Regions from separate parts of the Desulfitobacterium sp. LBE genome, predicted to be linked through region 2. Evidence: a T-box and tRNA genes for the amino acid it is inferred to sense, from the RefSeq annotation. Region 2 holds a T-box; the other holds one or more tRNA genes.

Region 1 (3,404 bases), 1.1 Mb from region 2:
TCGCTAATTTAACCAAACCAACGACTTTCTTTGCCATAGTTACACCTCCTTAATAGGGTAATTTCCTGCCCAGTGAGAAGGACACTAGTCGACTTTCTCGACCTGAGCAAAATCAAGTTCCACCGGAGTCTCCCGTCCAAACATGGACACAGATACCCGCAGCTTCCCTTTATCTTCAAGGATTTCCCGAACAGAAGCGATGAAATCCTTAAAAGGACCTGATGTTACACGTACGTTTTGACCCACGGTATAATCCACACGTGTACGGACTTCTTCCACACCCATTTGCTTTAAGATAGCTTGCACTTCATGATCCAGCAAGGGAATGGGCTTGGCCCCGGTGCCGACAAAACCTGTCACACCCGGAGTATTGCGCACCACATACCATGAATCGTCCGTCATATCCATTTCCACCAGAACATAGCCCGGGAAAACTTTACGCTTGGCGATCTTCTTCTTCCCATTTTTGATTTCAATCTCATCTTCCATGGGAACAAGAACACGAAAGATTTTATCCTCCATGTTCATGGATTCTACGCGCTTTTCAAGATTGGTCTTCACCTTATTCTCATAGCCGGAATAAGTGTGAATAACATACCAGTTCTTAGTCATATTTCGAACAGGAACCTCCAATACAAGGCCCCAAACTAACTTGCCTTACTTTCAGGGGCAACCTGTTTGAGTACCTATCCGAGAATCTTGGTCATTAAAATACTTAACCCGCTGTCGACAACCCACAGCATAACAGCTACAATCGCCACAGCGGTGAGAACCACTCCTGTATAAGTCAAAAGCTGTTTGCGGTCCGGCCAGTGTACTTTTTTAAGTTCACTCCATACTCCTTTAAAGTACTCTGTGGACTTTTCTTTTGCAGGAGCATTCGTTTGCTTCTTAACTGCGCCCATCCAATCACATCCTTACAAGACTCTGAGCCACCATCATTGACAACGCAGCCCGGCGTACAGACTTTTGGGCCAAGACATAAAGACAATTCGCCCAACGCCCAGCTATAAATTACTTGGTTTCTTTGTGAGCTGTGTGGGACTTGCAAAACTTACAATACTTTTTAACTTCCAAACGATCCGGATTATTTTTCTTATTTTTTATGGAAGCATAATTCCGGTTTTTGCACTCGGTACAAGCTAAAGTAATGCCAACACGCATTCACGAACACCTCCCTGGGCACAACTAAAAATCCGCATTCAATCCATGCTCATAATACATTATCATATGTAATTTAGCATGTCAAGAATTTGAAAAATTTAGTATGCAATATAATTCAATATAAAAAAACCGCAGAGCTTTAGCCATGCGGATTTTCGTCTTTGGTTGCGGGAGCCGGATTTGAACCGACGACCTTCGGGTTATGAGCCCGACGAGCTACCGCTGCTCCATCCCGCGATGTTTAGTGGTGGGCAGGAATGGATTCGAACCACCGTACCTTTCGGAACAGATTTACAGTCTGCCGCCTTTAACCACTCGGCCACCTACCCAAGTCACTCATTCATTATATACCAAAAGCTAAAAAAATACACCCTTTTTCTAAAAGAAATCTACAGTAAGTGATTGAGTTGAACTCGAAAATGAAAAACCGACTCCATCAAGCCGGCACATGATCCTCTCATAGCAGAGCATAGCTTGTTCTCCAAAATGCACATAAATCCGGACTCCTGACTTCAAGCTTATCCATCACGACGTTCTAAGTAACGCTCAAGCTTCCTTTTTACTCTTTGGAGAGCATTATCAATGGATTTCACATGTCTATGTAGGTCTACAGCAATCTCTTGATAGGATTTTCCTTCAAGGTAAGCCATCAGGACTTTCCACTCCAAGGAACTCAAGATCTCACCCATCTTTTCTTCGATATCGTCGAACTCTTCCTGACTGATGATCAATTCCTCCGGGTCGGTTATTCTGGTGCCGGAAATCACATCCAATAAGGTTCTATCCGAATCTTCGTCATAGATAGGTTTATTTAAGGACACGTAGGAATTCAAAGGAATATGCTTTTGCCGGGTAGCCGTCTTAATGGCGGTAATAATCTGCCTTGTAATACACAGCTCAGCAAAGGCTCGGAACGAGGAGAGCTTATCACCACGGAAATCTCGAATCGCTTTGTAGAGTCCAATCATACCCTCTTGGATAATATCTTCACGATCTGCTCCGATCAGGAAGTATGATCTTGCTTTTGCTCTGACAAAGTTCTTGTACTTATTAATTAAGTATTCCTGTGCTTCGGCATCACCGTTTTTGGCCAGCTCTACCACTTCTTCATCCACTATGACTTCATTCGTGTCGCACTCTTCCAACGCTTCAAGTTGGGCGTTAAGTGTCAAAGCGATCCCTCCCGTATCATGGTGATGAAGATGTTGTAATGGATTATCGCTCTTGTCCTCAAGAACATACTCATTATACCTTGAAAAAAACGGAAGCGTCAAGGCGAAGTTTTAGAGGTTATGTCGTCTCATGCACTCTACAAGCCGGGTTTGGGCTTTTGGCCCCGGCCCTTTCCATGATTGGCTCCAATTATCCCATAGTTTAGGTTGATTTACAAGATTTTTGCAATACAAATCCGTTATGGGTTTATCCTTTATAACCTAATTCCTGCTGCCCCGCTGACGAAGAACCTCGTACATAAGAATGGAACCCGCCACACTGGCGTTTAATGAATTGATCCGTCCCTTCATAGGCAGACTGACGATCTCATCACAGGTCTCCTTGACCAGCCGGCTCAATCCCTTCCCTTCGCTTCCGATGACGATGACCCGCGCCCCTGTGAGGTCGGACCGGTAGACTTCCGTTCCCTCCGCTTCAGCTCCTGAGACCCAGCATCCTGCCTTTTGGAGGTCCTTCAGGGTCTGAACCAGATTCCCTACCCGGGCTACCAGGACATGCTCTACGGCACCGGCTGAGGTCTTCGCTACTGTGGCGGTCAGAGATACACTGCGCCGCTTGGGGATAATTACCCCGTGGACTCCCGCAGCATCGGCGGTCCGAATGAGGGCACCCAGATTATGGGGATCTTCCACTTCGTCCAGAACAAGGATAAAAGGATCTTCCCCTTTTTCTCCGGCCAGAGCGAGGATATCGTCCACTTCGGCATATTCCCGGGGGGCGACGTAGGCCAGGATTCCTTGATGCTTGGCTTTTTCGGTTAAACGATCCAGAGCTGCTTTATCCACAAATTGAAAGGGAATCTTCTGAGCCCGGGCATGGCTGACTATGTCCTGGAAGCGGCCGGCCGTGCCTTCCGCTTGCAGGAGAAGCTTATTGACGGGTTTGCCCGATTGGAGAAGTTCCCAAACAGCGTTGCGTCCATAGACGATTTCATCGGTCATAGATTAGGGTCATCCTTTCCGCTTCCTTCTTCAGTGCCTTGATCCGTCCGCAGCTCATGGCCCCTT
Region 2 (3,404 bases):
CCATTGACCAATTTCCCTGTGGAAAATTCAGGCCTTGGTTCAAGATGAGCCATGTCATAGGCCACGTCACCCGCAATAATAAAGCAGGTTTTTTCTTGAATACCTTGCGGATCCGGCTGAGCTGCTATGATCTTTTCCATAATATCCTTCGCCAGCGCCAATTTATCTTTGCTGATCTTGATGATGGATTGATGGAGCTCTTCCGCCTTGATCCGGGCTTCCTCAGACTGTTCCTTCAAACTAAGCACTGTGTAATTGTAAAATTCTCTGATGATCGAAGGAGAAAGCCGGGCAAAGCCTTCCACATGTTTGTCCAGCCTGAGATACTTGGTGCCAATGGTTTTCGTGACAATATCAGCGCATTGATTGCACTCCTCCCAAAGATCAAAAAGATTCATGACAGTTTTTTCGTGGATTTCTTTACCTGTGAGGGGTCCATGAACTTCAAGCAAATGAATAAGCTTCTCCATACGCAAAATCCTTTCAATGATAATCCAAGGCCTTCCCACCGGGTTTTTCAATGTCATTCCTCTTCACAGTCCATAAATTTCCTGATTATTTGTCCTGAAATCGGGTAAATTAGAATCAGTGATTCAAGCCTCAAAAAACCTAAACTACTAAACATCTTGGGAGGTAATCAATCATGGCAAAGTACAATTTACCTGTAGACAAAAACACGGTAGCAACCCAATTTAACGTCACTTTAGGTCCGGATGCCACTTCCCGTCAAAACGGTTCCGTTGGTGGAGAAATGGTTCGTCGTACATTTGAAAGCTTTGGCAAACGATAAATAACTGCCGCTAAAGGCCAGCAAACGCTGGCCTTTAGTATGTTTACGCTCTCTTAAAATCCTTTATTCCACTTCCCCCGCCCTGAAGCGGGTGATTTCTGCGATCAAAGCATAGGGCATGGGTTCGGACAGTGGAAATTGGATCGCGCCCTTGGAGGTTTTATAACCTCTCAGCTGATCAGCAAAGGCACGGACTCCGCTCTCACCCGGATAAAATCCGATATGATGTTTCGCCACAGCAAAATGGACAAGATTCTCTTTCTGCCGGAAGGTCGGCATCTGCCAGCTTATCTTCTCTGCAGCCTCCGGGGCGGCCTTGCGGATGGTCTGCCTGATTTGTTCCAGTATCTCCTGCAGCTCAGGGGGGAAGAGGGCGATATATTCATCAATGGTTGTAAAGACGGGTTTTTCCGAAGGGGTCTTCGACGGACGGTTGGACTTGGTAAGATGGTAAGCCTCGGCAATACCCTCCACCAAGGCCGGGAACTGACCATTGTCCACAATCTGAAAATAATGGGCCACCCGGTTTTTCGATGTCTGCACTACTTTATCCGGCTGCCATTCATCATGGCGGACAGGGGCAGCAAAAGCGACCACCAGGCCATCCTTTTTGGCACTCACTTCGGCAAAGGCCGAGCTATGCCGCCAGAGTACGGCACTTGCGGTCTCATGTTCTTCAAATGGTCCTAATTTTTCCACAGCCATGCTGCGAAGCTCTTCATACAGCGGCTGCCACTTGGCGCGGACACCGGAAAAAACCTCATTCACCTCTTGATCATCTCCCCTATTTCAGTTTAACCCTTTTCAGCCTAGCATAACACTCTCCTGCCTTCTGAGCAACTTTCTCAGACGCTTGAAGGAACCGACCTTTGAATTGGTGCATGAACTGACACTTGACAATTCTCCCTTGCTTCACTACAATAGACCCTAATTTAATATCTCCAATCAAGATTTGCAGAGCTTTCTGCATTTCGGAGTAGCAAAACAAAAGCTGTGATAAGAACAAGTAATAACCCGTACCGCAAACAGAAAGTTGCCGGCTGATGAGAGGCGCTTGGCAGGCTGGTTATGAATACCTCTTTGAGCTTCACACCGAACATCTTTCAGTAGGCTGTGACGGTTTCCTGCACACGTTATAGTGCTAGAGTATACCCATATCCATGGCGTACTCGAAGAGGCGGGCAATGGGAATTGTTCGTAAAGGTAAGGTGGTAACACGGGAGCATACTCTCGTCCTTCTGGCAATGAAGGACGGGAGTTTTTTGTTTTTATTTTAATCAAGGAGGAGTCACTATGCAAACAATAGCAGAACAATTTCAGATCATTACCAAAGGAGTCAGTATGCTGGTCAATGCTGAGGAACTGAAAAACAAACTGGCGGAATCCCATAAAAACCGCCGCCCTCTGGTCATCAAGCTGGGGCTTGATCCCAGCGCACCGGATATTCATCTGGGCCATGCCGTAGTGCTGCGCAAAATTAAGCAGCTGCAGGATCTGGGTCACGAAGCGGTGATCGTGATCGGCGATTTTACCGGCAAGATCGGTGATCCATCCGGCAAAGCCAAGGGCCGCACAGCCCTTTCCGATGAACAGGTTAAGGAAAATGCCCGCACCTATTTCGAGCAGATCTTCAAGGTGCTGGATAAGGAAAAAACCACGGTCCGTTATAATAGTGAATGGCTCAGCAAACTGAATTTCGAGGATGTTCTCAAGCTTGCCGCCACCACTACGGTGGCCCGGATGCTGGAACGGGACGATTTCCAAAAGCGGTTCAGCGGCAATGTCCCCATCGGCATCCATGAGTTCTTCTACCCTTTAATGCAGGCCTATGATTCAGTCGCTCTGCAAACAGATATAGAGCTGGGCGGCACCGACCAGACCTTTAACATCCTCATGGGCAGGACGTTGCAAAAGGCCATGGGGCAGCCCCAACAGATCGCCATGTTTATGCCGCTTTTAGAAGGGCTGGACGGCGTGGAAAAAATGAGCAAGAGCCTGGGGAACTATATCGGAGTCTATGAGCCTGCCCCGGTGATGTTTAAAAAGGTCATGGAAGTCCCCGATCCCTTGATTCTGAAATACTTTGAACTGGCCACTGATGAACACCCGGACCGCATCGAAGCCTTCCGGGTAGAGCTGGCCCAGGGTAAAAATCCCCGGGATGTCAAATATGCTTTGGCCGAGATCATCACCCGGCTGTATCACACAGAACAGGATGTCATGACTGCCAAAGCATATTATGAGGCCGCCTTCAGCAAGAAGGCCATCCCCGCTCAGCTCCCCTTGCTGCCCATCAAGGCCCGAAGCCGGCTGATTGAGCTTGTTCCCCTCCTCGTCCAAAGCGGCTTTACCGCCAGCAATGGGGAATTCAGACGTCTGGTTCAACAAGGGGGCGTCCAGCTCAATCAGCAGAAAATCAGTGATCTGGACCGGGTCTTAGCCGATGGAGATGTCTTGAAAATCGGTAAAAAATGTTTTGTTAAAATTGTGACTGAAGGGCCCGGTAATCCGGCATCTCACAAGTAACCTCCAGATTCATGCCCTCCAGGACCCTGGCCACCTGTTGGCGCTTATCGACCACATAGGCTCCTTCCCCGATGGCATAGACATCCAC

What was found. The T-box of region 2 lies ahead of tyrS (tyrosine--tRNA ligase). A T-box ahead of a tRNA ligase gene usually reads a tRNA of that ligase, here a tRNA-Tyr.
Region 1: it has a tRNA-Tyr gene. The T-box ahead of tyrS (tyrosine--tRNA ligase) is inferred to sense a tRNA for this amino acid. The anticodon was not compared.

Annotation. Positions count from the first base shown of each region.
Region 1 is NZ_VLKD01000001.1:3,069,999-3,073,402, forward strand. Features, by position in the region: gene rplK (50S ribosomal protein L11) at 1-37, opposite strand, end outside; gene nusG (transcription termination/antitermination protein NusG) at 85-612, opposite strand; gene secE (preprotein translocase subunit SecE) at 687-905, opposite strand; gene rpmG (50S ribosomal protein L33) at 1,015-1,164, opposite strand; tRNA gene DESLBE_RS14565 (tRNA-Met) at 1,327-1,401, opposite strand; tRNA gene DESLBE_RS14570 (tRNA-Tyr) at 1,410-1,493, opposite strand; gene sigH (RNA polymerase sporulation sigma factor SigH) at 1,683-2,336, opposite strand; gene rlmB (23S rRNA (guanosine(2251)-2'-O)-methyltransferase RlmB) at 2,598-3,338, opposite strand; gene thyX (FAD-dependent thymidylate synthase) at 3,328-3,404, opposite strand, start outside.
Region 2 is NZ_VLKD01000001.1:1,920,128-1,923,531, forward strand. Features, by position in the region: gene DESLBE_RS09130 (hypothetical protein) at 1-527, opposite strand, end outside; gene DESLBE_RS09135 (small, acid-soluble spore protein, alpha/beta type) at 644-790, shown strand; gene DESLBE_RS27415 (DUF5655 domain-containing protein) at 854-1,558, opposite strand; T-box leader at 1,775-2,031, shown strand; gene tyrS (tyrosine--tRNA ligase) at 2,084-3,316, shown strand; gene DESLBE_RS09150 (radical SAM protein) at 3,270-3,404, opposite strand, start outside.